3 regions of the Pseudomonas sp. 1121_17 genome follow, and region 2 is predicted to be linked to each of the others. Evidence: predicted binding sites of a transcription regulator. Region 2 holds the regulator's gene; each other region holds the start of a gene.

The links. Region 2 encodes FliA, which starts transcription of late flagellar genes. Its sites were predicted from a motif close to CTAAAGTTTNNNNNNNNNNNGCCGNTAA; they were not measured.
Region 1: FW789_RS09240 (methyl-accepting chemotaxis protein) is a predicted target of FliA. The motif match lies at 4,993-5,020, and genes of this name have one in related genera.
Region 3: FW789_RS13470 (methyl-accepting chemotaxis protein) is a predicted target of FliA. The motif match lies at 4,387-4,414, and genes of this name have one in related genera.

Annotation. Positions count from the first base shown of each region.
Region 1 is NZ_VXCX01000003.1:353,958-364,361, reverse strand. It holds gene guaA (glutamine-hydrolyzing GMP synthase) at 1-1,200, shown strand, start outside; gene FW789_RS09250 (autotransporter outer membrane beta-barrel domain-containing protein) at 1,363-3,666, opposite strand; gene FW789_RS09245 (alpha/beta hydrolase) at 3,878-4,786, opposite strand; gene FW789_RS09240 (methyl-accepting chemotaxis protein) at 5,079-6,719, shown strand; gene FW789_RS09235 (GNAT family N-acetyltransferase) at 6,845-7,324, shown strand; gene FW789_RS09230 (TonB-dependent receptor) at 7,568-9,619, shown strand; gene FW789_RS09225 (multicopper oxidase family protein) at 9,759-10,404, shown strand, end outside.
Region 2 is NZ_VXCX01000004.1:236,504-246,907, forward strand. It holds gene FW789_RS11225 (flagellar motor protein) at 1-208, opposite strand, end outside; gene FW789_RS11230 (protein-glutamate methylesterase/protein-glutamine glutaminase) at 208-1,332, opposite strand; gene FW789_RS11235 (chemotaxis protein CheA) at 1,379-3,559, opposite strand; gene FW789_RS11240 (protein phosphatase CheZ) at 3,572-4,360, opposite strand; gene FW789_RS11245 (chemotaxis response regulator CheY) at 4,379-4,753, opposite strand; gene fliA (RNA polymerase sigma factor FliA) at 4,858-5,598, opposite strand; gene fleN (flagellar synthesis regulator FleN) at 5,595-6,428, opposite strand; gene flhF (flagellar biosynthesis protein FlhF) at 6,521-7,831, opposite strand; gene flhA (flagellar biosynthesis protein FlhA) at 7,843-9,972, opposite strand; gene flhB (flagellar biosynthesis protein FlhB) at 10,066-10,404, opposite strand, start outside.
Region 3 is NZ_VXCX01000006.1:57,936-68,339, forward strand. It holds gene FW789_RS13445 (efflux RND transporter permease subunit) at 1-1,144, shown strand, start outside; gene FW789_RS13450 (GFA family protein) at 1,338-1,736, shown strand; gene FW789_RS13455 (GNAT family N-acetyltransferase) at 1,733-2,185, shown strand; gene FW789_RS13460 (AAA family ATPase) at 2,226-2,738, opposite strand; gene FW789_RS13465 (MFS transporter) at 3,013-4,239, shown strand; gene FW789_RS13470 (methyl-accepting chemotaxis protein) at 4,465-6,105, shown strand; gene FW789_RS13475 (class I SAM-dependent methyltransferase) at 6,349-7,146, shown strand; gene FW789_RS13480 (AraC family transcriptional regulator) at 7,320-8,033, shown strand; gene FW789_RS13485 (efflux transporter outer membrane subunit) at 8,138-9,577, shown strand; gene FW789_RS13490 (HlyD family secretion protein) at 9,574-10,404, shown strand, end outside.

The DNA.
Region 1 (10,404 bases), on a different contig from region 2:
GACCATGTAGACGCCGACGGCGTATTCGGTCTCGATGTCTGGATGAGCCACGGTGACAAGGTCACCCGCATGCCAGAGAACTTCCACGTTCTGGCCAGCACCCCAAGCTGCCCGATCGCCGGCATGTTCGACGACAGCCGCGGCTACTACGGCGTGCAGTTCCACCCTGAAGTGACCCACACCAAGCAGGGCGGACGCATCCTGTCGCGCTTCATCCTCGACATCTGCGGCTGCGAAGCGCTGTGGACCTCGTCCAACATCGTTGAAGATGCCATCGCTCAGGTTCGCGCCCAGGTCGGCACTGCCAACGTTCTGCTCGGCCTGTCCGGCGGCGTCGACTCGTCGGTGGTTGCGGCGCTGCTGCACCGCGCCATTGGCGACCAGCTGACCTGCGTATTCGTCGACAACGGTCTGCTGCGCCTGCACGAAGGTGAGCAAGTGATGGCCATGTTCGCCGAGAACATGGGCGTCAAGGTGATCCGCGCCAACGCCGAAGCTCAGTTCCTGGGCAACCTGGAAGGCGAAGCCGACCCGGAGAAAAAGCGCAAAATCATCGGCCGCACCTTCATCGACGTGTTCGATGCCGAAGCCAGCAAACTGGAAAACATCCAGTTCCTCGCCCAAGGCACCATCTACCCCGACGTGATTGAGTCGGCTGGCGCCAAGAGCGGCAAGGCCCACGTGATCAAGTCGCACCACAACGTCGGCGGCCTGCCAGAGGAAATGAACCTCAAGCTGGTCGAGCCGCTGCGTGAGCTGTTCAAGGACGAAGTGCGCAAACTCGGCCTGGAACTCGGCCTGCCGTACGACATGGTCTACCGCCACCCGTTCCCAGGCCCGGGCCTGGGCGTACGTATCCTTGGTGAAGTGAAAAAGGAATACGCCGACATCCTCCGTCGTGCTGACCACATCTTCATCGAAGAACTACGCAAAGCCGACTGGTATCACAAGACCAGCCAGGCCTTCGTAGTGTTCCAGCCGGTCAAGTCGGTTGGTGTGGTCGGTGACGGCCGTCGCTACGCCTGGGTCGTCGCCCTGCGCGCCGTCGAGACCGTGGACTTCATGACCGCACGTTGGGCACACCTGCCTTACGAGCTGTTGGAAACGGTCAGCGGCCGGATCATCAACGAGATCGAGGGCATCTCGCGCGTTACTTATGACGTGTCGAGCAAGCCGCCGGCGACGATTGAGTGGGAATGATCTGCTAGCGCAGCGATTGAGAAACCGGCTTAGGCCGGTTTTTCTCTATCTGCGGGCGGTAAGCGAGGGCTACGAAGCAGCCCTGGCGTCCTCAAGTCAACCACAGCCTGAAACGACAAAGCCCGCATTCGCGGGCTTTGTCGTTTCAGGCGCAGGCCTCTATCAGAAGTCGTAACGCACGTTTGCGGTAAAGGTATCCGCGTCGAACCCACTGCTGGTCAGGTAGCTGTAGTTACCGCCCACGCTCCACGCGCCGACGCGGTAGTTGGCGCCCAGGCCCAGCTCGTAGCTATCACGCGCAGGTGTCGCACCGGTGGTGGTGAACGGCGTACCGCCGAGGACGAAGGTGGACGTGGTGGCGGTCTTGTCGCCGATAAAGTCGTGCCAGGCCATCAGCTTGGCTTCTGGTTCCAGCGTACCCACACCTACATCGAAGGCTGCTGCCAGGCGAGCGCCGAGGCCCATTTCGCCGATTTCGTAGCGTTGGCTGCCGACGTTGAGGGCGGCCGAGCTGCCTTTTTCACGGTACGAATCAATCGACACGTTTGCATAGCGTGCACCGACCTGAGGTTCCAGCAGCCATTGTTTGTCGAGCTGGAAGGTGTAGCCGGCCAGGGCGTTTACGCCGAAGATCTCACTGTCGAAGCTGGCCTTGGCGCGGGTGCCGGCAATGTATCGTTTGGACTCGTTGTCGTTCCAGCCATACATCAGCGAGGTGTCGACGAAGAAGTTGTCGTGGGTCCAGTTGCCGTACAAGGTCAGTGCATGGCCTTCGACATCGGTTTTGCTGCCCAGGTCGGATTTGACGTCGCTGGTCAGGTAGCTGTAGGCCAGGCCCACGGTGGTGTCGGCGTTGAGCTTGCCGTCCGCACCCACGGCGATGCCGTTGGTGTTGGCGTCGTAGCCGTCGATACCGTGGCGGCGGTCCTGGTTGGCATCGCTGGTCAGCGCTTGCAGCCATACGCCTTGCTCGGCCAGCACGTCACCGGAGGACAGACCGCTACGCGCCTTGCTGGCACGGCGGTTGATGGCACCGGCGACCAGGTTCTGGCTGTTGGTGGCGGCGTGGATTGCGCCACCGCTGACGTCTGGGGTCAGGGTTTCGGCCAGTTTGGCCAGCTCTTCACTGGTGGCGGCGTTGGCGAAACGCTGGAACACCGGGTCGCTTTCGTCCAGTTGGCCCATGACGGTGTTCTTGAACGGCTTGATGGCGTTCACTGCGTTGCGCGAACCACGCGCTTCGAGCAGGTTTTCCGTGATCACCTCATCGCTGCGGGTGGCAACCAGGGCTTTCACATCCTGGCCTTCGATGCCGAAGTTCTTCACTTCAAGCAGCGCCGAGGAGGAGACCACCGAGAGGTTCTCTGGGTCTTCCCAAGTGCCGGAGTTGAGCAGGGTATAGCGGGTGCCCTGGGCTGAGGTGCGGAAGTCGTCGGAGCGCGCCTGCAGTTCGATCTGGCTGCCGGCGGAGAAGAAGGTATTGCCGGTGACAGTCAGGATCGGCCTGTTCGGCAGGGTATCGTTGTCCAGCAGCAGGCGCAGGCGGGCGGTGTCGCTGTCCATGTCGAGGTCGCCGTCAATCGTCGTCTGCGGGCGCAGCAGGGTCAGGCGGCCGCCGTCGATATCGACGAAGCCGGCGCGGATGGTCGAGCCATCGAACATCGCCTCGCCTTGCACCAGCACACCACTCAAGCCCAGTACATCACCCTTTACCTGGCCGCCTTGCCAGTAAAAATACGATGGAGCTGCATCGTCATTGGCCTTGATTGCAGCCTCGCCGCCTTCGATCAGGCCAGCTGTCTGGGTGATGGCGAAGGTGTCGAAACCGGCAGCGGGATCCAGGCCGACGAAGTGAATGCCGATGCCTTCGCCGGAGATGGTTCCGCTGTTGTTGAGGTCGGTCTGAAACCTGTCGGTGATCTGACCGGTGAACTGAGCGTGGTCGATCTCGATACCGGCGGAGTCGAGGCCGCGCGCGGTAATGATGCCGGTGTTGTTGATGCGTGCCTGGGTCGAGGTGATCATCATGCCGTTGGCGTTTTCACCCGTGACGCTGATGTTGCCGCTGTTGTTCACTTCACCGGCGATGACCGCTCCGTACAGATCCAAGCCCATCGCGCCGGGACCGTCCACCGTGATGTTGCCCTGGTTTACCACGTCACCAGCGACGGTGGAACTCAGGGTCATGGAGATACCGCCCGCGTAGTCGGTCAGGCTCTTGGTTGTCAGGTTGATATTGCCCTGATTGACCAGATTGCCACCCAGGGTCACATCTTGCAGGTAGACACCCGCGCCCGTCGACGTTCCGGTGAAAGTGGCGTTGCCAAAGGTCTCATCGATGCTGATGAATTGGCCGGTGCTCAGGTCATAATTGACGTCGGCCATGGGAACGGCATTGGCTGCGGTAGTAGTGGTAGCCGCAATGGCGAGCGCGAGCAATGAGCGACGCATAGGAGAAATGTTCAAGGCAGTATCCTTACAGGGCGGAAACTGACATGGGAGGACCTACGCGTCAGCGTCTGTTTCAGGCATCCCTGCCAGCTTGTCAGTGAAGTGCTGAGTCAAGCGCGAGCGAATTTACACCAAACCATTAGGATGATTCATCCTTGATCGGATTTTTTAAGGGGAAAAATCCAATAAATGCGACCAGATAGCTATTTTCTAGAGCAATAAAGGATTAGTTAGCAATAAGCGGAACTTTGCCGTTCGTTAGATGGTCAACAGTGGTCTTTTTTTGCCAAGCCTCATTTGTCAGCGGAGTTTCAAGCCACTCAGACCATGCCGCTTCCCAGCCCTGGTCATGGCTGGCGCCGTCAATGCGGACCGTGTGGGAGAGGTAGGAATCAAGCGCTTGTTGGTATTTGTCAGCCAGAGTCGCTGGAATGATCTGGTCTGCTGTTCCAACCAGATGCCGCTGTGGAACAGAGGCGAGCTGAGACCGGTAGTCCAGTGGCTCCAGCGAACCGTCGAGTGGCGACAGGTTTTTCATTGCGGCCCACAAGCGCGGACTGAGATTGCCAGCCAGTGTCTGCACCTGGGTCACATCAGTCCGCTGGGCTGCCAACAGCAAGGCAAGCGCGGCGCCACCTGAATACCCCACCAGTTCGAATTCCTGGTTGCCATAGCGCTGTTTCAATTGGTCCAGCGCCTGGCTGAGGCGAGTGACCACGACCTGAGAAAACCGTCTGTTGGTCCACAGTTCTGGGCGGCACGCCGCGCTCATGACGAACTGGCAAGGGCGTGCCAGGTAGGCGTTTGGTGCCGGGTCGGCCAGCGCCAGCCGGGCCACCAACAGATTGTGCGGGCTCGGATCCAGGCTGGGTTGGCTGGCCGTGGCCCAGGCATGGCCGTCGCCTTCGAGGTAGACGCGCAGGCGAGTCTGGTTGCCTGCAGCGTGCGGTGTCAGTATCAGCAGCGGGAAGGCGCGTCCCGGCAGCACCTCAACCTGGCGACCCTGTGCGTCAGCTAGGTGCTGCAACGCCTCGCGCGGCGATTGGCAGGCCACAAGCAGCGCGCTTATGACCACCAGCCAGGCTTTACCGATGTGGACCAGTGCCTGAGAGTAGGGGGCGTATCTATTGCTCATCGGTTGTGGATTACCATGGCTGATATTGGATAAAGGATTGAAGGGAAGCATGGCCAAGTTCGACAAGGTACTTCTATGGTTGCTTGGAGTGGCAGTCTGGTTCGGTTGGTGCAAGTTGCGCGACGTCTTCCGATACTACAGAGCCAGATGATCCCTGGCACGCCAACACGCCCCGCTCAGGATTGAAATAAACAGCCCGCCACGGGCTTCAGGCTTGCTGGGAACGGTCGATAGCCTGACGATGCGCCCGCCGCGGCGATCGCAGCTCGTTCTCCCCCGTGCAGGTCCGTATATGAACTGGTTCCACGACGCCAAGATTTCAACCAAGTTGTATGTTGCATTCGCGCTATGCGCTTCCATCACGTTGATCGTTGGGATTATCGGTAGCCAGGGAATTGGCTCGTTGTCTACAAACTTGCAATCGGTCTTCAACAACAACCTGGTTTCTGTGTCCAAGACCGCAGAGGCGCGGTCCGATGCCATTGCCCAAAACCGCGATTTGTATCGTCTGCTGGCAGCTTCCATCGCAGGCAGCGACGCCGCTGAACGCAGCGCCATTGTTGCTTCCATGAATGAAAACCGCCAAACCAGCGAGCGCGCCTTCGCCGTTTACCGCGCCACAACGCTGGCGGATGACGAGCGTGCCGCGGGCGATCGCATGGAAAAGGACTGGCCAGCGTATCAGGCCATCATTGATCGTGTGGTGGCGACCATCGAGCGTGGTGATCTGGCCGCAGCCAAGCAGCTGATGGCTGGAGAATTGCACCAGGCGTATCGCACCGTGATGGACGAGATGGGGATCATCGTCAAGTCCAACAACCGCCAGATCGGCGAAGGTGCCCAGGATGCTCGCGACAGTGAAGCTGCTGCCAAGCTCAACCTTTACCTTGGCGTCGGCGCCGCCTTTGTCGCTGCGCTGCTGCTGGGTATTTTCATCAGCCGGGTGATCAGCGCGCCGATCGCATTGGCGGTCGGCAACGCACAGCGAATCGCCGGTGGCGATCTGAGCAAAACCATTGAAAGCGGCCATCGCGACGAAGGCGGCCAGTTGCTCGCGGCGTTAGGGGCGATGCAAAGCGGGCTCAAGGGCACTATCCAGCAGATTGCCAGCGCGGCAGATCAACTGGCTTCGGCAGCCGAAGAACTCAACGCGGTAACCGAAGAGAGCAGCCGCGGCCTGGTCCGTCAAAATGACGAAATCCAGCTGGCGGCTACCGCCGTCACCGAAATGAGCGCTGCAGTCGACGAAGTGGCGCGCAACGCCACCTCGACCTCCGAGGCTTCCCGCCACACCAGCAATGAAGCAGCCAGCGGCCGCGATCAGGCGCGAGAGGCGGTCAAGGCGATCACCAGTGTGAATGCCGAGATCGGCCAGTCGACTGTGATTGTCGATGAGTTGGCAGGCAGCGTGCGCGATATCGCCAAAGTCCTCGACGTCATCCGTGGTATCGCCGAGCAGACCAACCTGCTCGCGCTCAATGCGGCGATCGAGGCGGCGAGAGCAGGTGAGCAGGGCCGCGGTTTTGCTGTGGTGGCGGACGAAGTCAGAGCCCTGGCCGCGCGCACCCAAGCCTCCACCGGCGAGATCGAAGCGATGATCGTCAGTGTGCAATCGCGCGCCGACGACGCGGTCAAGGCCATGGGCAACAGCCGTGCCCTGGCCAGCAATACTCAGGAACTGGCCAAGGCCACTGGCGAATCGCTTGAGCGTATCGCTCAGAACATCGCTGGCATCAACGACCGCAACATGCTGATCGCTACCGCGTCCGAAGAGCAGGCCAACGTCGCGCGGGAAGTGGATCGTAACCTGGTCAACATTCAGGATCTTTCCACCCAGACCGCAGCAGGCGCCAACCAGACCAGCGCATCCAGCCAGGAGCTGTCGCGACTGGCGGTATCGTTCAATCAGCTGGTCAGCACCTTCAAGCTGTAAGCCGTGAACACTAGGGCTTGAACTTTGCCAGTCACTTGCATGGAGGTATGCAGGTGACTGGCAAGCGCTTGTCGGCAGCGTTTTCAATTAAGCTTGAGCCGTCACTCCCTACCGGAACCCTTGCAATGACGCTGACTATCCGCCCTGCCGCGCGCGCTGACGCTGCGCTGATCCTGCGTTTTATCACTGAACTGGCGATCTATGAAAAGGCCGAACACGAGGTCAAGACCGACGTCGCCGGGATCGAGAGCAGCCTGTTCGGCGAGCACAGTACGACCCATGGCCTGATCTGCGAGCTGGACGGCGAGCCGATTGGTTTTGCCGTGTATTTCTTCAATTACTCGACCTGGCTGGGCAAGCACGGCTTGTATCTGGAAGACCTGTACGTGTCGCCGCAACAGCGTGGTGCAGGCGCGGGCAAAGCATTGCTGCGCCATCTGGCGAAGATGGCAGTGGCACGCGGGTGCGGACGCTTTGAGTGGTCGGTGCTGGATTGGAATACCCCTGCGATCGAGTTCTACGAGTCGATTGGCGCCAAGGCGCAGGATGAGTGGATTGGCTATCGCCTGAGCGGGGCGGCGTTGATCGCGTTTGCCAACGGCTGATCAGGCGCCACGCGGCCCTGCGTAGGAGCGGCCTTGTTTCGCGAAAGGGTCGCGCAGCGGCCCCAGGATTTATGCAGCACCGCAAGATCGCCGGGCCCGCTTTGCGGGCCTTTCGCGACACAAGGCCGCTCCTACGCAGGGCGCGGTATCCCTGAGTGAAAAGTTCTTGTGGATTGTTATGTTATAACAACCGTAGAATCGCTCCTCGTCTTTGGCCACGCTCGCCCTCGATCAGGAGTAGTAATGAGAACCGCCCCGCTATCACTCGCCGCGCTGACCGCGCTGGTCATGACCGACCTTCATGCCAATCAAACCGGTAGCTCGGTTATTACCTTGGGCGAGATCAAGGTCTCGCAGGCAGCCGGCACGGCGCTGCGCACCGAGAACGTGCTGACCTCGGTCGATGTGCTGGGCGGCGATCAGGTCGAAGACAAGAACGTAATGAACAGCTGGCAGTTGCTCGGGCAGATGCCGGGCATCCAGTTGACTGAGACAGGGCAGGGCGCCGAGTCGGGCAAGGCGACCTTCCGCGCCTTCAACGGTGAGGGTTACATCAACGGCATCAAGATGCTCATCGATGGCATCCCGAGCAATGTCAACAGCGGCAACCAGCGCTTTGTCGACATGGTGTTCCCGCTCGACATCAGCTACATCGAAGTGGTCCGCGGCACCAACGACCCGCGCTACGGCCTGCACAACATCGGCGGCAACATCAACTACGTCACCCGCCAGGGTGGCAACTACATTGACAGCCGAGTCACTTACGGCAGTTTCGATACCCGTGAAGTACAGCTGGCAATCGGCCGTGAAGAAGGCAACTTCGCCCAGAACTACATTCTCGCCAAGCAGGACTCGGACGGCTTTCGCGACAACAGCAACTCCAACAAATACGCCCTTGGCGGCAAGTGGTTCGTCACCGATGACGAGCAGACCCTGCGCGTTGGCCTGATCGCCCGGTTGTATCACCACCAGGCCGAGGAAAGCGGCTTTCTCACCCGTGATGAACTGCGCGCCAGCCGCACCCAATCTCCGGCCAAGAACGCCAACGACGGTGATGACCGCGACATGAAGCAGCTGAGCCTGCACATGGACTGGCAACTCAACGATCAGCTGAGCATGAGCAACAAGCTCTACTACAACAGTTACAACGATGATCGCACCATCACCTTCACCGACTACCCGCTGGGCAACGCCCCGCGCCAGCGGCGCATGTGGGACGAGCAGCAGACTGGCCTGCTGAGCACGCTGACCTGGCGCGCCAACGACCTGTTGACCCTGGACGGCGGTATTAACGTAGAAGAGCAGGACAACACTTATCGCCGGCAACGCTACAGCTTTGGCGTGCCGACCGATTTCGATGCAGCCCCCGCGCGCATTCAGGACGACGACCACTACACCCTGCGCAACCTCGGTGGCTATATGCAGGCGATCATCCAGCCGACCGAGTCACTGAAGATCATCCCGGCCATGCGTGTCGACAAGTTCGACGGCAATACCACCACCCTCGGCGGCCAGAAGGCCTCGTTGCAGGACTACGGCTGGATCCAGCAGCCGAAGCTGAGCGTGGTCTACAGCGTCAGCGAAAGCGTCGACGTCTACGCCAACTGGGGCCGCACGTTCCAGATTCTTACCGGTAGCAGTTTCCCGGCCTACTTGAGCGCCGGCCAGGCCAGCTATGATCCGTCGATCAATACCGGCAAAGAACTGGGGGTCAAGTTCCGCCCGTTCTACGGCGCTGAGGCGCGCGTTTCCGTGTGGCAGCAGGATGCTACCGATGAAGTGGCCAATATGCCGGCCACCGGCACCTCGGTGGGGCTTGGCGAAACCCGGCGGCGCGGCATCGACCTGCAGCTCAACGCGCAATTGAACGAACAGTGGACGCTGTGGGGCTCGCACTCGATTCAGGAGGCCAAGGTGGTCAAGGCCTTCGCCGACACTGGCGAGTCGCTGGCGGGCAAGGAGGTATTTTCGACGCCGCGTTACATCAGCAACCTCGGCGCCGACTACCAGTACAACGATGACTGGCGCTTTGGCCTGCAGGCCCGGGCCCAGGGCGACTACTACATCGATGCGCAGAATCAGCAAGGCAAGTACGGTGGCTTTGCCGTGCTGGATGCCAGCGTGCGCTACCGTATCTCCAGCGCGACCAGTGTCGACCTGCAACTGAAGAACCTTACTGATCGCGAGTACGAATACGTCTGGTACGACAACTTCTTCTGGGGCGGCGACGATCAGCCGATGTTTTCGCCAGCACCGGGCCGCTCGGCGTTTGTCTCGCTCAACATGAAGTTGTAAAGCCTGACCAGCTGGGGTTCGAAGGTGAAGACCAGCAACACTTCACTTAATCTTTCGCATTTGCAGGTGTATCGTATTCGCCCTTCATTGCCCGCCCCGTGCTGGCAGACTGATCGCGTATAACGAGGTACCTCCACCGATGTCCTTTACCCGTCGACAAATGCTCAAGGGCCTGACTGGCCTGGTCGTGGTTGGCCTGGGCGCTGGAGGCGCAGCGCGCTACTGGCTGGGCAAGGTCGAGGACGACAACGCCGGACATGACTACGAGCTGATCGCCGCGCCGCTTGAAGTCGAGCTGGTAGCGGGATTCAAGACCGAGGCCTGGGCCTTTGGCCCAACGGCGCCGGGCACCGAGCTGCGGGTCCGCCAGGGCACCTGGCTGCGGGTGCGCTTCATCAACCACCTGCCGGTCGAAACCACAATCCATTGGCACGGTATCCGCCTGCCGCTGGAAATGGACGGCGTGCCCTATGTCTCGCAACTGCCGGTCAAGCCCGGCGAGTACTTCGACTACAAGTTCCGCGTGCCGGACGCCGGCAGCTACTGGTATCACCCGCACGTGAGCAGCTCCGAGGAGCTTGGTCGAGGCCTGGTCGGCCCACTGATCGTCGAAGAGCGCGAGCCCACCGGCTTCAAGCATGAGCGCACGCTGAGCCTGAAAAACTGGCACGTCGACGAGCAGGGCGGGTGGCTGCCTTTCAGCATCCCCCGTGAAGCTGCGCGCAATGGCACCGCTGGGCGCTTGATCACCATCAACGGCCAGGCCGACTCGGTCACCGAGCTGC
Region 2 (10,404 bases):
GCGGGAAGATGATCCAGCGAGCGATCTGCAGCGCACGCTTGAACGACGGCAGCGGTGCCTGCAGCATGGCCGCGCCGAGGGTGCCGCCGAGCACGATCAACGCAGCTGGCGCGTTGAGCAGCGCACCGACATGCCCGCCCTCGAGGAAGTTGCCGCCGACAATGGCGACGAAAGCGAGGATCAGGCCGATCAGGCTGAGTACGTCCATCAGACGCAGGCCTCGACCAGGTGCTTGCCGATATCGTCAAGACTGTACACCGCGTCGGCCAGGTTGGCCTTGACGATGGCCATGGGCATGCCATAGATCACGCAACTGGCTTCGTCCTGCGCCCACACCGTGCTACCGCCCTGCTTGAGCAGGCGCGCACCTTCACGGCCATCCGCGCCCATGCCGGTAAGTACTACCGACAGGACCTTGTCACCGTAGGACTTGGCCGCCGAGCCGAAGGTGATATCCACACATGGCTTGTAGTTGAGGCGCTCATCGCCCGGCAGGATTTTCACCATGCCGCGGCCATCGACCATCATCTGCTTGCCGCCAGGCGCTAGCAGCGCCAGACCTGGGCGCAGCATGTCGCCGTCTTCGGCTTCCTTGACGTTGATCCGGCAGAGCTTGTCGAGGCGTTCGGCAAAGGCCTTGGTGAACGCCGCGGGCATGTGCTGGATCAACACGATCGGTGCCGGGAAGTTGGCGGGCAGTTGCGTCAGGACACGCTGCAGCGCAACCGGGCCACCGGTCGAGGTGCCGATCGCAACCAGCTTGTAGGGCTTGCGCTTGGGCGCCGGCGAATGCGCCGCAGCAGGCGCTGCCGGGCTACGCACGGGAGCAGGCGTCGGAGTGCGCGGTGCAGGTGTGTGGCCAAGGCTGCTGGCCGGTGCAGGGCTGCTCGCAGCTGGCGCGGGCGCCGGTGCGGCATAGCTGCTCAAGCGGCGGTTGCTGCGCGAGATGGTATGTACCTTCTCGCAGAGCATCTGTTTAACCTTTTCTGGGTTACGCGAAATGTCTTCGAAGTTTTTCGGCAGGTAGTCGACCGCCCCGGCATCCAGCGCGTCGAGGGTTACCCGGGCGCCTTCATGGGTCAGCGACGAGAACATCAACACCGGCGTCGGGCAGCGCTGCATGATGTGCCGCACCGCGGTGATGCCGTCCATCATGGGCATTTCATAGTCCATGGTGATGACATCGGGCTTGAGCGACAGCGCCTGGTCGATTGCTTCCTTGCCATTGGTCGCGGTACCCACAACCTGGATCGTCGGGTCGGACGAGAGAATTTCCGAAACGCGCCGGCGGAAGAAACCGGAATCATCCACCACCAGGACCTTGACTGCCATAAACACTCCATTAGATGCCGCAACCGCGAGGCTGCGCCACCGAAAATCAATAACGCTTGGCGGCGTAACGCTTGAGCATGCTCGGGACGTCGAGGATCAACGCAATCCGGCCATCGCCAGTGATCGTCGCGCCAGACATGCCCGGGGTGCCCTGCAGCATCTTGCCCAACGGCTTGATCACCACCTCTTCCTGGCCGACCAGCTGGTCGACCACAAAGCCGATGCGCTGGGTGCCGACCGAGAGGATCACCACATGGCCCTCGTGCTGCTCTTCATGCACCTGGCCCTGGACCAGCCAGCGCTTGAGGTAGAACAGCGGCAGCGCCTTGTCGCGGACGATGACCACTTCCTGGCCGTCGACGACATTGGTGCGCGACAGGTCGAGGTGGAAGATCTCGTTGACGTTGACCAGCGGGAAGGCAAACGCCTGGTTGGCCAGCATCACCATCAGGGTCGGCATGATCGCCAGGGTCAGCGGCACCTTGATGACGATCTTCGAACCCTGGCCCTTGGCCGAGTAGATGTTGATCGAGCCGTTGAGCTGGGAAATCTTGGTTTTCACCACGTCCATGCCGACGCCGCGGCCGGACACGTCGGAAATCTCGGTCTTGGTAGAGAAGCCCGGGGCAAAGATCAGGTTGTAGCAGTCCGATTCGCTCAGGCGCTCGGCGGCGTCCTTGTCCATCAGGCCTTTTTCCACGGCCTTGGCCCGCAGCACGTTGGGGTCCATGCCTTTGCCGTCGTCCGAGATCGACAGCAGGATATGGTCGCCTTCCTGTTCTGCCGAAAGCACCACCTTGCCGGTGCGAGCCTTGCCTGAGGCGTCGCGCTCGTCGGGCATTTCGATGCCGTGGTCGACCGCGTTGCGCACCAAGTGGACCAGCGGGTCTGCCAGAGCCTCGACGAGGTTCTTGTCGAGGTCGGTTTCTTCGCCGACCAGCTCCAGGTTGATTTCCTTCTTGAGCTGGCGGGCAAGGTCGCGAACCAGCCGCGGGAACCGCCCGAAGACTTTCTTGATCGGCTGCATGCGGGTCTTCATTACCGCAGTCTGCAGGTCTGCGGTGACCACATCGAGGTTGGACACAGCCTTGGACATGGCTTCGTCGCCGCTGTTCAGGCCCAGGCGCACCAGCCGGTTACGCACCAGCACCAGCTCGCCAACCATATTCATGATCTCGTCCAGCCGCGCGGTATCGACGCGTACAGTCGTCTCGGCTTCGCTGGCGTGCTTCTCTGCGGGTGCAGCTGGCGCAGGCTTGGCAGCTGCCGGTGCTGGCGCAGCAGGCTTGGGCGCAGCTTTTACCTCAGCCTTGGCTGCTACCGGAGCAACGGCCACAGCAGCCGCTTCGGCGGCATCGGTCGAGAACTTACCTTTGCCGTGCAGCTCATCGAGCAGCGCTTCGAACTCGTGCTCGCTGATTTCGTCGCCGCTGGCAGCCGGCGCGGGGCTGGCTGCTGCCGCGGCAACCGCAGCAGTCGGCAGCGCATCTGCAGCAAAGGTACCCTTGCCATGCAACTGGTCGAGCAATGCTTCGAATTCGTCATCGGTAATCTCGTCACCGGCCGGCGCTGGCGCGACAGCCTCGGGAGCGACCGTGGCCGCCTCGACCGAGAACTGGCCCTTGCCGTGCAGTTGATCGAGCAGAGATTCGAATTCGGCGTCGGTGATTTCATCCGACTCGGCGCTGGCCGCGCCGTGCTGCGGCTGTTCGGCAGCCTCGGCCTCGGCCTTGACCGCATCGAGCGAGTCGAGCAGTTGTTCGAACTCGGTGTCGGTGATGTCTTCCTCGACCACCGCTGGCTCAGGCTCGACCACCGCAGCAGGCGCGGGCGCCGCACCCGGCTCGGCCAGACGCGACAGCGCTGCCAGCAACTCGCGGGAAGCCGGGGTCACCTCGGTGCGTTCGCGCACCTGGCCGAACATGCTGTTGACCGAATCCAGCGCTTCCAGAACCACGTCCATCAGCTCGGCGTCGACCCTGCGCTCACCTTTGCGCAGGATGTCGAAGACGTTCTCGGCAATGTGGCAGCACTCCACCAGCTCATTGAGCTGGAGGAAGCCGGCGCCCCCTTTTACAGTGTGAAAACCGCGGAAAATCGCATTGAGCAGGTCGGCATCATCCGGTCGGCTTTCCAGCTCGACCAATTGCTCGGACAACAACTCAAGAATTTCCCCGGCTTCTACCAGGAAATCCTGAAGGATTTCTTCATCGGCGCCGAAGCTCATTAAACGTGCTCCCTAAAAACCAAGGCTGGACAGCAGATCGTCGACATCGTCCTGACCGGACACAACGTCTTCACGCTTATCGGCATGAATCTGCGGACCTTCACCCCGAGTCGGATGTTTTTCTTGATCTTTTTCAGCGCGCAACTGATCGTGGTCATGTTCGATACCAGCAAAGCGGTCGACCTGACTGGCCATCAGCACGAGCTTGAGCAGATTGCTTTCAACTTCGGTGACCAACGCGGTGACGCGTTTGATCACCTGGCCGGTCAGGTCCTGATAGTCCTGAGCCAGCAAGATATCGTTGAGGTGCCCGGACACCTTGCGGTTGCCCTCGGCACTGTGCGTCAGGAAACTGTCGACCCGTTTGACCAGATCGCGAAACTCCGGCGCGGCTACTTCACGGCGCATGAAGCGCTGCCAGTCAGTGCTCAGCGCCTGGGCCTCACCGGCGAGGTCGTTGAGTACCGGGGTGCTCGCTTCGACCAGGTCCATGGTGCGGTTGGCGGCGCCCTCGGTCAGTTTGACCACGTAGGACAAACGCTCGGTGGCATCGGTGATCTGCGAGACTTCCTCGGCCTGCGGCATTGCCGGGTCGATCTGGAAACTGACGATCGCACTGTGCAGCTCGCGGGTCAGTTTGCCGACTTCCTGGTAAAGGCCACGGTCGCGTGTCTGGTTGAGCTGATGAATCAGCTGCACCGCATCGCCGAACCGGCCGCGCTCAAGGCTCTCGACCAGTTCCTGAGCGTGCTTCTTCAGGGTGTTTTCAAACTCACCCAAAGAGTTGTTGTTAGAGTCCATGGCGCCCCCTGGCGTGATTTAGCTATTCACGCGTTCGAAGATCTTTTCGATCTTCTCTTTGAGCACCTGGGCGGTGAACGGCTTGACCACGTAACCATTGACGCCGGCCTGGGCCGCTTCGATGATCTGATCACGCTTGGCTTCGGCAGTTACCATCAGCACCGGCAGCGTCTTCAGACGTTCATCGGCACGCACTTTGCGCAGCAGGTCGATGCCGGACATGCCGGGCATGTTCCAGTCGGTGACGAGGAAGTCAAAGTGGCCGCTTTCGAGCATCGGCATGGCGGTCAGGCCATCGTCGGCTTCCTGGGTATTGGTGAAGCCCAGATCACGCAAGAGGTTCTTGATGATCCGCCGCATCGTCGAAAAGTCGTCAACGATGAGGATTTTCATGTCTTTGTTCAATTAGACCTCCAAGCAGTCTTAAACGCGCTCGGCCCCGAGCGCGCATTCAATCAATTCGGTACACCGTCAAAACGACTGCAGCGACCCCGGTTTCAACGCGCTCGCCATTCACCCAGCCGGCTGCGCAGACGTGCCGCGCATTGGCTGTGCAACTGGCTGACACGCGACTCGCTGACCCCCAGCACCTCACCGATTTCTTTGAGGTTGAGTTCTTCGTCGTAGTACAGCGCCAGCACCAACCGCTCGCGTTCCGGCAGGTTGGCGATCGCATCGGTCAACGCCGACTGGAAGCGTTCTTCTTCCAGATCACGCAACGGTTCGACCTGCGCACTGGCGCCATCCTCGTGCAGACCTTCATGTTCGCCGTCCTGCAACAGGTCGTCGAAACTGAACAGTCGGCTGCCCAGGGTATCGTTCAGAATCCCGTAATAATCATCGAGACCTAATTGGAGTTCGGCAGCAACCTCGTGATCTTTAGCGTCGCGACCGGTTCTTGCTTCAACAGCGCGCATCGCGTCGCTGACCATACGGGTATTGCGGTGCACCGAACGCGGCGCCCAGTCACCCTTGCGGACCTCGTCGAGCATGGCGCCACGGATGCGGATACCGGCGTAGGTTTCAAAGCTGGCACCCTTGCTGGCATCGTATTTGTTGGAAACTTCGAGCAGGCCGATCATGCCGGCCTGGATCAGATCCTCGACCTGCACGTTGGCCGGCAAGCGCGCCAGCAGGTGGTAAGCGATGCGCTTGACCAGCGGCGCGTAACGCTCGACCAACTCGTACTGGGCGTCCTTGGAAGCCTTGCTGTACATCTGAAAACCGCTTGCACTCATAGCACTGGTCCCGCACTGGTGGGCTGCACCAGGCGCTCGACGAAGAACTCCAGATGCCCACGAGGGTTGGCAGGCAGCGGCCAGCTATCGACCTTCTGCGCGATGGCCTTGAACGCCAGCGCACACTTGGAGCGAGGGAAGGCTTCGTAGACTGCACGCTGCTTCTGCACCGCCTTGCGCACGCATTCGTCGTACGGCACGGCGCCGACGTATTGTAGGGCGACGTCAAGGAAGCGGTCTGTGACCTTGGTCAACTTGGCGAACAGGTTGCGCCCTTCCTGCGGGCTCTGGGCCATGTTGGCAAGGACGCGGAAACGGTTCATGCCATAGTCGCGATTGAGCAGTTTGATCAGCGCGTAGGCGTCGGTGATCGAGGTCGGCTCGTCGCACACCACCAGCAGCACTTCCTGCGCGGCGCGGACAAAGCTCACTACCGAATCGCCGATACCGGCAGCGGTGTCGATGACCAGCACGTCGAGGTTGTCGCCAATCTCGCTGAAGGCCTGGATCAGCCCGGCGTGTTGCGCCGGCTGCAGGTGGACCATGCTCTGGGTGCCCGAGGCGGCCGGCACGATGCGTACCCCACCAGGCCCCTGCAAGAGCACGTCGCGCAACTCGCAGCGGCCTTCGATGACGTCGGCCAGGGTGTGCTTGGGCGTCAGCCCCAGCAGCACGTCGACGTTGGCCAGACCCAGATCGGCGTCCAGCAACATGACCCGGCGGCCGAGTTCGGCCAACGCCAGGGACAGGTTGACTGAAACGTTGGTCTTGCCGACGCCACCTTTGCCACCGGTCACGGCGATAACCTGTACGGGATGCATGCTACCCATATTTGTTCTTTACCTTGTCGCGCTTGAACCGAGGCCACATGGAGGGCTGTGATTGAAGCCCTTGCTGTAGGTACTTTGCATTGTGTTCATCCTCAACCCACGCGTTTGCCGGAGTTGTGGTACAGATCAGCGAACATATCGGCCATGGCCTCTTCGCTGGGGTCTTCCTGCATTTGCACGCTGACGGCGCGGCTGACCAGTTGGTGCTTGCGCGGCAGGTGCAGGTCGTCAGGAATACGCGGGCCGTCGGTAAGATAGGCCACGGGCAGTTCATGACTGATCGCCAGGCTCAGTACTTCACCGAGACAAGCGGTTTCATCAAGCTTGGTCAGGATGCAGCCAGCCAGGCCACAGCGCTTGTAGCTGTGATAAGCGGCGGTCAGCACCTGTTTCTGGCTGGTGGTTGCCAGGACCAGATAATTCTTCGAAGCGATACCGCGCCCGGCGAGCGTCTCCAGCTGCATGCGCAGGGCCGGATCACTGGCCTGCAGGCCGGCGGTATCGATCAGCACCACACGCTTGCGCAGCAGCGGCTCCAGGGCCTGGGCGAGGGACTCGCCCGGGTCGACGTAGGTCACCGACACGTTGAGGATGCGGCCCAGGGTCTTGAGTTGCTCCTGAGCGCCGATACGGAAGCTGTCCATGCTCACCAGCGCCAGGTTCTGCGCGCCGTACTTGAGCACATAACGCGCTGCCAGCTTGGCCAGGGTGGTGGTCTTGCCCATGCCGGCCGGGCCAACCATGGCAATTACCCCGCCCTCCTCGATCGGTTCGATCTCGGGTACATCGATCATTCGCGCCAGGTGCGCGAGGATCATCCGCCAGGCTTGCCGCGGCTCGTCGATTTCGCCGGTCAGGTCGAGCAGTTCACGGGCCAGCGCACCGGTCAGGCCAACACGCTGCAGGCGCCGCCAGAGGTTGGCCTGCAGCGGTTTGCTGCCCTGCAACTGGCTCCAGGCAAGCGAGCCGAGCTGTACTTCGAGCAGTTCACGCAGGCCGGACAGCTCCGAGCGCATGGCATCGAACAGGCGCGGATCAACCGGCGCCACTGCCGGCGCAGCCGGGGCGGCGGGCTGTTCGACGTGCGGCTCGACCAATGGCTCGGAAGCGGTCAGCGAGAGGCCGGCAAACAACTGACGGTTGCCGTCATCGGCATCGCTGCGGCTGCTCAGTTCGGCCTGGGCGGTAGCGATGCGCGACTGGGTCTTGCGCAGCTCGTCTTCAAGCTCAGGGTTGGGCACCCGCGGCGCCAGCGCCGACAGCTTGTAGTCCAGTGCAGCGGTCAGCTCAACGCCGCCGGCAATGCGCCGGTTACCGATGATAGCGGCATCGGAGCCAAGCTCATCGCGGACCAGCTTCATGGCCTGACGCATATCTGCGGCGAAAAAACGCTTAACTTGCATACTCCACTACCTCAGCCGTTCGGGCCCACGGTGGCAACGATGGTGACTTGCTTGTTGTCAGGTATTTCCTGATACGCCAAAACATGCAAATTCGGTACAGCCAGACGGCCGAAGCGCGACAGCATCGCCCGGATCGGCCCGGCTACCAGAAGGATAGCTGGCTGACCTTGCATCTCCTGACGCTGGGCCGCTTCGATAAGCGAACGCTGTAGCTTTTCGGCCATGCTCGGCTCAAGAAGAACACCATCTTCCTGACCTTGCCCGGCCCTTTGCAGACTATTGAGCAAAATCTGTTCCAACCTTGGCTCCAAGGTGATAACAGGCAGCTCGGACTCAACGCCGACAATGCTTTGCACGATGGCGCGACACAATCCGACGCGAACTGCGGCGACCAGCGCGGCATTATCTTGACTCTTGCCAGCGTTGTTGGCGATAGCTTCGGCAATGCTGCGGATATCGCGCACCGGCACTTGCTCGGAGAGCAGAGCTTGCAGGACCTTGAGCAGCCCCGACAAGGAAATGACACCAGGTACCAATTCTTCAGCCAACTTAGGCGAGGCCTTGGCCAACACCTGCAACAGTTGTTGGACTTCCTCGTGGCCGATCAGTTCGTGGCAGTGCTTTTGCAGAATCTGGTTCAAGTGGGTCGCCACTACGGTGCTGGCATCGACCACGGTGTAGCCCAGCGACTGCGCCTGCGCGCGCTGGCCGATGTCGATCCAAACCGCCTCCAGGCCGAACGCCGGGTCACGCGCGGCGATACCATTGAGGGTACCGAACACCTGGCCTGGGTTGATTGCAAGCTCGCGGTCCGGGTAGATCTCGGCTTCCGCGAGGATTACCCCCATCAGGGTCAGGCGATAGGCACTTGGCTGCAGATCGAGGTTGTCGCGGATGTGAACGGTCGGCATGAGGAAGCCCAGATCCTGCGAGAGCTTCTTGCGCACGCCCTTGATCCGCGCCAGCAACTGGCCGCCCTGGTTGCGGTCGACCAGCGGGATCAGCCGGTAGCCTACTTCCAGGCCGATCATGTCAATCGGAGTGACGTCGTCCCAGCCCAGCTCCTTGGTGTCCATTGCGCGCTGTGGCGACGGCAGCAGATCCTGCTGGCGCTGCACTTCTTCCAGCGCCTTGACCGCCTTGACCTGCTGTTTGCGCCAGACCAGATAGGCACCACCGGCGGCCATTACACCGAGACTGAGGAAGGCCACATGCGGCATCCCCGGCACCAGGCCCATGACGATCATGATGCCGGCCGACACGGCCAAGGCTTTTGGCGAGTCGAACATCTGCCGGTTGATCAGCTTGCCCATGTCCTCGGAGCCCGAGGCGCGCGTCACCATGATTGCGGCGGCGGTGGACAACAGCAAGGATGGCAACTGCGCCACCAAACCGTCACCAATGGTCAGCAACGCGTAGACCTTACCGGCCTCCCCGCCCGACATGCCGTGCGAGAGGATACCGATCAGCACGCCGCCGATGAGGTTGATGAACAGGATCAGCAGGCCGGCAATGGCGTCACCGCGAACGAACTTGCTGGCACCGTCCATAGAGCCGTAGAACTCGGCTTCCTGGGCGACTTCGGCGCGGCGCGCCTTGGCCTGGCCCTGATCGATCAGGCCGGCGTTGAGGTCGGCGTCGATCGCCATCTGTTTGCCGGGCATGGCATCGAGGGTGAAGCGCGCGCTGACTTCTGAGATACGCCCGGCACCCTTGGTCACCACCACGAAGTTGATGATCATGAGGATGGCGAACACCACGGCACCGACCACGTAGTTGCCGCCGATCACCACCTCACCAAAGGCCTGGATGACCTTGCCCGCCGAGCCATGGCCCTCGTGGCCGTGCAGCAGCACCACCCGCGTCGAGGCGACGTTGAGCGCCAGGCGCAACAGCGTCGCTACCAGCAGAATGGTCGGGAACGCGGCGAAGTCCAGCGGCCGCAGGGCATAGACGCAGACCAGCAGCACCACCAGCGACAGGGCGATGTTGAAGGTGAAGAACACGTCGAGCAGGAACGGCGGGATCGGCAACATCATCATTGCCAACATCACCAACAGCAACAACGGCACACCCAGGTTGCCCCGACCGAGTCCGCTCAGGTTGCTGCGCGCGTTGCTGATTAACTGACTGCGATCCACCGCGATTCCTCTTCAAGCAAAACTTTGACGCCTGTAGAGCGCCTGCGCTGCCTTTGCAAGAAGCTGTCCAACTTTGCCAACGGGTGCCTGCGATCAGCTGTCGCGGCGCAAATCGTCCGGAATCGGCAGGTCTTTGTTCAGCGGATCAGGGCGCTTGCCCTTACCGGCGCGGTGCTGGCGGACCTGGAAGACGAACGCCAGCACTTGGGCTACCGCAAGGTACAGGCCGGCAGGGATTTCCTGCTCGATCTCGGTTGAGTAGTAGATCGCCCGCGCCAGCTCCGGCGACTCGAGAATCTGCACGTTGTGCGCGGCGCCGATCTCGCGGATCTTGAGGGCGATGAAGTCGCTGCCTTTGGCCAGCAGCAAAGGCGCAGCTCCGCCCTTCTCTGGGTCGTACTGCAGGGCAACGGCATAGTGAGTCGGGTTGGT
Region 3 (10,404 bases), on a different contig from region 2:
AGGCCTGGCCGCCGAAGCCCGCGTGCGGGTGACGCAACTGGTGTTCGGCCCTTACTCACCGTTCCCCGTGGCGTTCCGGGTAACCGGCCCGGATACCGCGCGACTGGGTGAAATCGCCGCGCGCGTGCAAAGCGTGATGCAGGCCAGCCCGCTGTTGAAGACGGTAAACAATGACTGGGGCACGCGGGTGCCGACGCTGCATTTCTCCCTGGATCAGAACCGTTTGCAGGCGGTTGGCCTGAGCTCTGCAGCGGTCGCCCAGCAACTGCAGTTTTTGCTCAGCGGCGTGCCGGTCACGGCGGTACGCGAGGACATCCGCCTGGTGCAGGTCGAGGCGCGCGCGGCTGGCGACACCCGGCTGGATCCGGCCAGGATCGAAAACTTCAGCTTGGTTGGCGCCGCCGGGCAGCGCATTCCCCTCGGCCAGGTTGGCGAGGTCAGTGTGCGCATGGAAGACCCACTGCTGCGCCGGCGTGACCGCAGCCCGACCATCACCGTGCGCGGTGATACCGCCGAAGGCCTGCAGCCGCCGGATGTGTCCGCGCAGATCTGGCAGGCGCTGCAACCGATCGTCACGACGCTGCCGGCGGGCTACCGGGTCGAGATGGCAGGTTCGATCGAAGAGTCGGCCAAGGCCAGCCAGGCGATCGTGCCGTTGCTGCCGATCATGATTGCCCTGACCCTGCTGATCATCATCCTGCAGGTGCGCTCGATCTCGGCGATGGTCATGGTGTTTCTCACCTCACCGCTGGGCTTGATCGGTGTGGTGCCGGTGCTGTTGCTGTTTCAGCAGCCGTTTGGCATCAACGCGCTGGTCGGGCTGATTGCGCTGTCGGGAATTCTCATGCGCAACACGTTGATCCTGATCGGGCAGATTCATCAGAACCAGATCACCGGGCTGGATCCGTTCGATGCAGTGGTCGAGGCCACGGTGCAGCGCGCCCGGCCAGTGCTGCTGACGGCACTGGCGGCGATCCTGGCGTTTATCCCGCTAACTCATTCAGTGTTCTGGGGCACGCTGGCGTATACCCTGATCGGCGGCACGCTGGTCGGTACCATCATGACGTTGGTGTTTCTCCCGGCGATGTATTCGATCTGGTTCAGGATTGGGGTGCAGCCACGCAGTGTGGAGGTCAGGGCCTGACGATGTGAGCGTGGGAATTTGGGGCTGCTTTGCAGCCCTTTCCGACCGGTCCGGCGCCCCGGCAAGGCCGCTCCACATCCCCTGTAGGAGCGGCCGTGTGTCGCGAAAGGATCGCGTAGCGGCCCCAATCCCCACGACTCGACCAGCCAATCACAATTGGCTACGCTGCCACTTCGCTCCCTTGGAGAAGCACATGACCGAAACCCATCGCGGCAGCTGCCTCTGCGGCGCCGTCAGCTACCAGCTACTCACGCCGGCAAAAGCCGTCAGCCACTGTTATTGCAGTCAATGCCGCAAAGGCCACGGCGCCGCATTCGCGTCATACGCCAGCGTGCCACGCGACGCGCTACGCATCCTCAGTGGCGAGTCGAGCATCAGGGCCTATGCATCATCAGCCACAGTAAAACGTGAATTCTGCAGCGAATGCGGATCAACGCTGTTCTGGTCGCGCTCAACGGGTGAGTTCGCTGACTGGGTTTCGATTGCACTGGGCACGCTCGACACACCGTTGCTGCCAGCCAAACAGAAACACGTTCATCTCGAGTCCGCAGCACCTTGGTACACCCCCAACTCAAGCCGGGGCATCGGATGACTTCTGTGATTCGACCGGCAACCGTGGCGGACGCAGCAGCAATCAGCGCGGTCGTGATTGGCGCATTGCGTGAGTCCAACGCCAGGGACTACTCAGCAGACATCATTGAACAGGTGCAACGCAGTTTTTCACCCGCAGCGGTCGAGCAACTGATTGCCTTGCGTGAGGTGTATGTCGCAACTCTGCAAGATCAGGTAGTAGCTACGGCGAGCCTGGATGGCGGTGTGGTGCGCAGTGTGTTTGTGAGCCCTGATTTTCAGCGCCGCGGGTTTGGGCAGCAATTGATGCGTAAACTTGAGGCAGTGGCGCAGGCCAGAGGCCTCGGCGTGTTGAGCGTGCCCTCGTCGATTACTGCTCAGGCATTTTATCAGCGCTTGGGCTTCAGCGAGGTTCGCGACGAATTTCACGGTTCCGAGCGCACGATCATCATGCAAAAGACGTTGCGATAGAGGCACAAGCGGCCCAACTTCCCGAGCGCAACGCGAATCCTTAGTCGAAGCTCGCCAAAAACGCCTGGGTATCTTGATCAGAACGCAAGCAAACCACCCGGCAACCCCGCGGTGCATCCGCCACCAACTGCTGCATCTTGCGCCGCGCCGACTGCCTGGTTTGCCACATGAAGCGGAAAAACTCAGGCAGATTGCCCAGCAACTCAGGGCAATCTGCCGGCAGGTCAGGCCGGGTTCGACCACGATTGAGCAACGTCCTTCGCAACACCCGCCAGAACCGCAGCGGAGTCGATCGGTCAATCCAGATCAACAGGTCAGCGCGCGCCAGCCGATTTTCCCAGGTCGCCGAATGCCCTCCTTCAAAGATCCACCGCTCACCCGCCTCGACCTCGCCGCACAGTCGGGTCTTCTCGTCCCGGCTGCGTTCAACCCAGCCGGGCTGCCAGTGAATGGTGTCGATGTGCACGACCGGCAAACCAGTGCGTTCACCAAGCTGCCGCGCCAGGGTGCTTTTGCCCGAACCCGGCTGGCCAACAATCATCACCCGTTGCATCGAAGCTCCTTTTCACTGTGCGTGCTGAATCGAGGGCGCGCGATTGTAAGGGGGTGACCGGCACTGTCAATGCTGATCTGCCAGTTTCAGTCAAGAGACAAGCTCGCGCATGCCTGGCACTGGCAGCCGCTCTGTTCAGCACCTTTCATCGATACCACTGATGATTACTATCGAACCGCACGCCTGCCCGCTTGCCGCAGGCGACTTCTATAATGCCCGCCAATCCGCCCTCTCCCGCCTGCTCAAGGCGACCTCATCCTTGGAACCAAGCCTCATGCCAAGCGCCAGCCAGGCCCCTAGCGGCCTCCCTGAACACAATCAACAAAGCGTCGCACAGCAGTGGCTGGCGATCCTCTCGGTCGCCGTGGGCGCATTTGCCCTGGTTACCAGCGAATTTCTGCCAGTGGGCGTGCTCAACGACGTCGCCCGCGACTTGGGCATCAGCGCCGGCCACGCCGGGCTGATGGTCACCGTGCCGGGCATCATGGCGGCCCTCGCTGCCCCGCTGCTGTCAGTCGGCATCGGCACTATGGACCGCCGTTACCTGCTCATCGGTCTGACCCTGATCATGATCATCGCCAACGCAGTTGTGGCTTACGCCAGCGACTTCAGCCTGCTGCTGTTCGGCCGCGTGCTGCTGGGCATCAGTATTGGTGGCTTTTGGGCCACCGCGATTGCCCTGAGTGGCCGCCTCGCGCCCAAGGGTGTCGGCGTGGCACAGGCGACCTCGATCATCATGGTCGGCGTAACCCTGGCCACCGTGCTCGGCGTGCCGGTCGGTACCTGGCTGAGCGGGCTGATGGGCTGGCGCATGACCTTCCTGGTGACCGCACTGGTGGGCATTCCGGTGCTACTGGCGCAGGTGCTTTTGCTACCGCGGCTCAATCCGGAAAAGGCCATCCGCGTCCGTGACCTGCCGGCGTTGTTCATCAATCCGCAGGCGCGGATTGGCCTGATTGCCGTGTTGCTGATTGGCCTGGCGCACTTTGCGGCATACACCTACGTGGCGCCGTTCTTCAAACAGAATGCCGGCTTCGACGGGCCGACCATTGGCTCGCTGCTGTTGCTGTACGGCGTGGCCGGTGTGCTGGGCAATATCTTCGCCGGCTTTGCCGCCAACCGCAGCGTGCGTCATACCTTGATGCTGGTGGCAGTAATGATCGGTATCAGCACTGCACTGTTCCCCCACTTCGCCACCGGCATGACCGGCGCGGCCATCTTGATTGCGCTGTGGGGCTTCGCCTTCGGTGCGTTCCCGGCCTGCGCCAGCATCTGGATGTTCATCGTTGCACCCAAGGACGTCGAACGCGGCATGCCGCTGTTCGTGGCGATGTTCCAGGTGATCATTGCGCTGGGCTCGTTCTTTGGTGGGCAGATCGTCGATCAGCTGGGTACTGCAGCGTTGCTCAGCCTGGCAACCGCCTTGGTCGCCTGCGGCTTCATGACGGTGCTGGTGCTGGGCCGCAAGGTCAGCAACCGTCTTGCCGTGCAGCCCTGCTGAGCCCCGATCAGCTTAGTGCCCAGAGCAGTTGCGCAAGCCTGGAAAGGCCATCGTTGAAACGCTGTAACGGCCCGTCTTTCAAGTAAACAGCGGGCACCAACAAAGGGGCATTTTGCCAAATCCTGGAGAGGTTTTTCAGATGACCCCTTAATGTTTTCCGTTCTGTGTTCGATAACTTGAGAATCTCCCCGCCTGGTCTTCCAGGCATCGAATGGATTCTTCGACATGCTTCTGGGCAATCTGCGCCTGCAAACCAAGCTGTTACTATCGCTCACCGTGGTCAACCTGATCAGCATCACCGCCTTCATCAGTTACGCCCAATACTCCAAGTCGCAGGACATTCGCGAGCAGATCGACAACCGCTTGCGCACCGTCGCCTACGCCGTCCCACGGGTACTGGGTACTGACTATCTCAGCCGCACCCGCGAGGCCAATGGGCTGAAAGCCGGTGAATACGAAGCGCAGGTACGCAATCTTGGCGAGTATGCGCAGGAGGTCAATCTCAAATATGCCTACAGCTTGATGGTGGATGCACAGGGCAAAGTAATTTATCTGGCCGACAGCGCCAGCGCCGATGACATCGCCCGCGGCACTTATTCCAAACACCTGGAGCACTATAGCGACGCAAGCCCCGCAGCGGTCGAGGCGTCACGTAGTGGCCAGGAGAAGTTCGATGAATATACCGACAGCTTCGGTAGTTTCCGTTCGATTTTCCTGCCTTTGCACAACGCCAGCGGCCAGCAGTACATCGTCGGCGTCGATGTCACTCTAGATGCACTAAATGAGGCGATTCAGGCCAGTCTGCATCGCTTGCTGCTGATTGGGGCGGCGTCGTTCCTGGTCGGTTTGCTGTTGTCCTGGTTTGCCGCCCGCATGTTGGTGCGTGGCATTCATCACCTGACCCGCCAGTTGAATGACATTGCTGAACGGCGTGATCTGTCGACCACCGTCACGGTGGTCAACGGCGATGAAATGGGTCAGATGGGCAAGCACTTGTCCAACTTGCTTCAAGACCTGCGCCAAACCTTGGGCAGCGCCTCCGGCATGGCCGAGAGCAACGAGCGGCTGGCAGAAATTTTTCTCCAGCTCGCTGACGAAATCAACCAGCGCATCAAGCACGCCGGCGTGCAGTTGGCCGATATCAACGAACACGGCCAATCCATCCGCCAGGCTGCCGAGAGCTCATCGAGCCTGGCCGATACGGTACGCGTCGACCTCAAGTCCGCCGTTGGCGAATTGAGCCTGACTCATCAAGAGTTGAAGCGACTGATCGGTGACGTGCACGGCAGCACCTCGGCCAGCATCGAACTTGCCAGCGACCTGCAGCACCTGTGCTGTGAGGCTGAAAAGATCAGTCAGGTGCTGCAGATGGTCGCCGCCATTTCCGACCAGACCAACCTGCTCGCACTCAACGCCGCCATCGAGGCCGCACGGGCCGGTGAAGCCGGTAGAGGCTTCGCAGTGGTGGCTGATGAAGTGCGCAAGCTGGCCGGACAGACCCAGGGCGTGCTGAACGATGCCAACCAGGTCATCAGTGCCGTCACCAGCGGCATCCGCCAGATCGCCGAACGGATGAACAGTACCGCCGAACAGTCGCGCAGCTTGGCGCAGACCTCCGACAATACCCTCGGTGTAATCGATGGTCTGGTGCGCCAGATGGGTCAGGTCAGTAGCGCGATGGACCGTGCCCTGAGCAGCAGTGAAGAGATTCAGCACGCGGTCACCGACATCGCTGGCCGGCTGGGCGGCATGCACGAAACCTTTGAACATACCTCGCAGGGCATCGCCGAGATTCACGATTCGGCGACGACCCTGGGCAGCACTGCCAGTGCACTGAAGGGCGGGCTGAGTGCATTTCGCACGTGATGGCGTGAACGTGCCAAAACTACGAGGCACAAGCAGCCCTCGTCAGTGGCGTAACGCTTCTGCGCTCAGCGTCGACTTGCTCATCGCAGGCCTAAGGCAGTTAGTACGTCGGTTTGTACTTCACAAAAATATCGATGTATTCGCCAGCCAGTGAGTTTGTTGCTTGCACTAAGCCTTACCCTAAGTGCTCACTAGGCAATCAGCCGGCCTGATCACCGGCATCTTCATGGAGTGAAGCCCAATATGCCGTCGTTCAAGCACATGATCGAAAGCAACCGCGATGCCTGGAACGCCTCTGCCGATGCGCATCGCCACAGTGCCACCTGGCAGAGCTTGTTGGCGGAGGCTGCCCATGCGCAGTTCTCATGCCTGGACCCGACACTCACGGCGCTGCTCAAGCAGGTAGACCTTCGCGGCAAACAGGTACTGCAGTTGGGCTGCAACAATGGCCGCGAAGCGCTCTCGCTGTATGCGCTAGGCGCCGAGCATGTGGTGGGCGTCGATCAGTCCGCCGCATTCCTGCAGCAAGCCCATGAACTCGCCGCAAGGTCGCCCCACGCTGTCGAGTTCATCGAAGCCGACATCCACCAGCTACCAGCCTCGGTGACCGCGCGCTTCGATGTGGTGCTGATCACCATCGGCGTGCTCAACTGGATGCCCGATCTATCTGCGTTCTTCCGCCACGCCGCCAGCACGCTTAAGCCGGGCGGGACGCTGGCCATTTACGAAACTCACCCGTTTCTGGAGATGCTCGAACCTGAGTCCAACGACCCCTGGCTCATCAGCGGCAGCTACTTCCAGACCGAGCCGGTGGTTGAGGACAAGGCCATTGTTTATGAGGGCCAGGGTGAGGCGAATGGGGTGACGTCGTATTGGCACATCCACCGCATGAGCGACATCGTTACCGCTGTGCTGCAAGCGTCGCTGCAACTGCAGGCGTTTACCGAGTACCCGCACTCGAACCGCGAAGAGCTCTATGACGTTTATGAGAGCAACGAGCTGCAGGTGCCGATGTGTTACACCTTGCTGGCTGTGAAATAGCTGCAATCGCAAACAGGAACAAGCGCACGCTAATTGCGATAAAAAGCAAACAACAACCGATAAACTCTCTAAAAAAGCAACATCTAAGCAGAATAAATCTCCTAACGGTAACATGTTGCAATAAATCGCCACCAGCCAACGGTATAATCAGATCCCGTCAAACGGAGCGATCCATGCAAACGCTGGGAAGGGATTATCAACACGGCGAGCACGTTGCCCATCACTGCCACGGCGAAGACCAGCTGATCTACGCCGCCAGCGGCATCATGCGTGTCAGCAGTGACGGCGGTAACTACGTCATCCCCGGCGGGCATGCCCTGTGGGTACCGGCCGGGGTCAACCACGCGATCGCCATGCAAGGCCAGGTGCGCATGCGCACGCTGCTGCTTGAAGCGCACATCGACCGCTGTCAGGTGATCGTCGTTTCCGGCTTGCTGCGCGAATTGATTCTGGCCGCGTCACACTTGCCTGACCGGCAGGACGGCGAGCACATCCGCGCCCTGATCAAACACGAACTGGCCAACGCGGCCCACCTCGATGCCTTCGTAGCGATGCCGCAGCATGCGCGGCTGCGAGCGTGGTGCGAGCGCTTTCTCGACAACCCGGCCCAAGACCTCACCCTGGAGCAATGCGGCACGCAGCTCAACCTCAGTGCCCGCAGCGTGGCGCGGTTGTTTCAGCGGGAAGTGGGCATGTCCTATGGCGAATGGCGGACTCGCGCGCGGGTCATGCTCAGCCAGCAGAAGCTCGCCGAGGGCAAGCCGATCCTGACGGTGGCGCTGGAGCACGGTTACGAAAGCGCCAGCGCCTTTGCGGCCATGTTCAAGCGCACGCTCGGTCAGGCGCCGAGCGATTGGCAGTTGCGCCTGCTGGGCAGCAGCGACTAGCCAGCAGGTTGTCCCGTTTGCACGCATGGTTGGCGCGCTTGCGGCAGCGGCGCAGCGGGCGCGCTGAGTAACCTCGCATCACAGCCCCTGATGCGACATTTGTGATGCCTTTACGCCAATCCTCCCCCCGCCCTACCCGGCTTGCCTTGGCCATGCTCTGTGCGCTGACTGCCTGCACCCGGCAACCTGTGCCCGCGCCGCCACCCTTGCAGATTGATGCCCTGGCCAGCGTGCCCATCGGTACCAGCAGGCAGGCCCTGCCCGAGGACTGGTGGCGGCTGTTCAATGATCCGCAACTTGACCGCTGGGTACAGCGCGCCCTGGCGCGTAATCAGGACCTGGCCCAGGCCAAAGCCAACGTACAGGCGATGCTGGCGGGCATTGCCGAGTTCGACGCCCAACGCTGGCCCGCCACTGCACTTGGCCTGGCAGCTACCTACGGTAAAACTGCTGATGATCAGACCCTGGCCAAAGCCACCGACAGCCACGCCTCGGCGCAGTGGCAACTCAATCCGGGTATCGAGCTTGCCTATCAGGTCGATATCTGGGGGCAGGTACGCGCTGCCATCGAGCGCGCCGCGGTGCAGGCCGACGCCAGCGCCGCCGCACTGGACCTGGTGCGCCTGAATGTCGTCACTCAAACCAGCCGCGCCTACGTCCAGCACTGCACCTACAGCGCCCGTCTGAAGCAGACCAGGCAATCCCTGCACAGCCTTGAGCACAGCGTGCAACTCAGCCAACGCCAGCAGCAAGCGGGCATCGCCACCGAGCTGGACCGTGAGCGCCTGCTCGCACTGCGAGAGCAGCTGCGCGCCGAACTACCGTTGCTCGAAGCGCACCGGCAGATGGCCGTGTATGAGCTGAACATGCTCAGCGGCCAGGCTGCGCCGGCAGAGGCCATAACCTGCGACAGCCCGCCCACGCTGGCGGCTGCGCTGCCGCTCGGCGATGGCTGGCAGTTGCTGGAACGCCGCCCGGATGTGCGCCAGGCCGAGCGTGAGCTGCGCGCCGCCGGGCTGGGCATCGAGATCGTCACTGCCGACCTCTACCCCAAGGTCAGCTTTGGCGCTTCGCTGACGGCTGCCGACCAACACCTCGGTCACCTCGGCGACAGCCGCGCGGTGATGTTCGGCATCGGCCCGCTGATCACCTGGCAGTTCCCCAACGTGCGCGCCAACCGCGCCCGAGTGCGCAAGGCCGAAGCCTTGCAGCAGGCCCAACGGGCTCATTACCAAGGCGTCGCGCTGGCCGCATTGAAGGATGTGCGCCAGGCCCTCGCTCGCTTCGACGGTGAGCGGCAAAGCCTGCTGGCCGTTACCGCCGCGCTGGAGCACGGTCAACGAGCGCATGCGTTGGCCGACTTCAGTTACCGCGCCGGCGCCCTTGATGGCCTGGCGTTGCTTGACAGCGAACGCGAGCTGATAGGCCTGCGCGCTCGCCAGGTCGACGCCCAAGGTCGTCTCGCCCAGGCCCAGATCAACCTGTTGCGCGCCCTCGGCGGCCGCTGGCAGGCATCCATCAGTAAAACCGGAACCCAACCATGAACAGTGCCGTACAACCCACCGTGCCCAACGCTGCCGAGCAGCGCATTAAAACCACAACCCGGCGGCGCCTGGCGCTGACGGTAGCGCTCGCCGTGACCGTGGTCGCGCTGCTGGCGCTGGCCAGTTATTGGTGGGCCACAGGCCGCTATCTGCAGAGCACCGATGACGCCTACATCAAGGCTGACTGGTTGGCGCTGAGTTCGCGCGTGGCGGGCAATGTGGCGGCTGTTGAAGTCGAAGACGACCAACCGGTCCAGGCCGGAGACGTGCTGGTACGCCTGCACGATCGCGACTACAACGCTCGCCTTGATCAGGCACGGGCCGGAGTTGCCCAGGCGCAGGCGGCACTGCTCGCAGCCGCTGCCAGCCAGCAACTGGCGGCCGAGCGGATCACCCTGCAACGCCAGGCCATCCTCCAGGCGCAGGCCGCCCTGCGCAGCGCCAAGGCCGAAGCACGCCGCAGCCAGCTCGATATCCAGCGTTATCGCGAACTGGTGCGTGACCACGCCGCCACCGCGCAACGGCTGGAAACCGCCACCAGCCAGGCCAGCCAGGCGCAAGCGGCCGAGCAAGGCGCCCAGGCTGCACTGCAGCAACAGCAATCGCAACTGAACATGGCCAAACTGCGCGCCGCGCAGGTCGATGCCGAACTCAAGCAGTGCCAAGCGACCCTTTCCCGCGCCCAAGCCCAACAACAGCAGGCCGAGCAGGATCAACAAGACACCGTGATTCGCGCCCCGATCGCCGGAGTGGTCGGCCAACGCCGGGTTCGCGCCGGGCAATATGTGCTGCCAGGCCAGCCGCTGCTGGCAGTGGTGCCGTTGCAG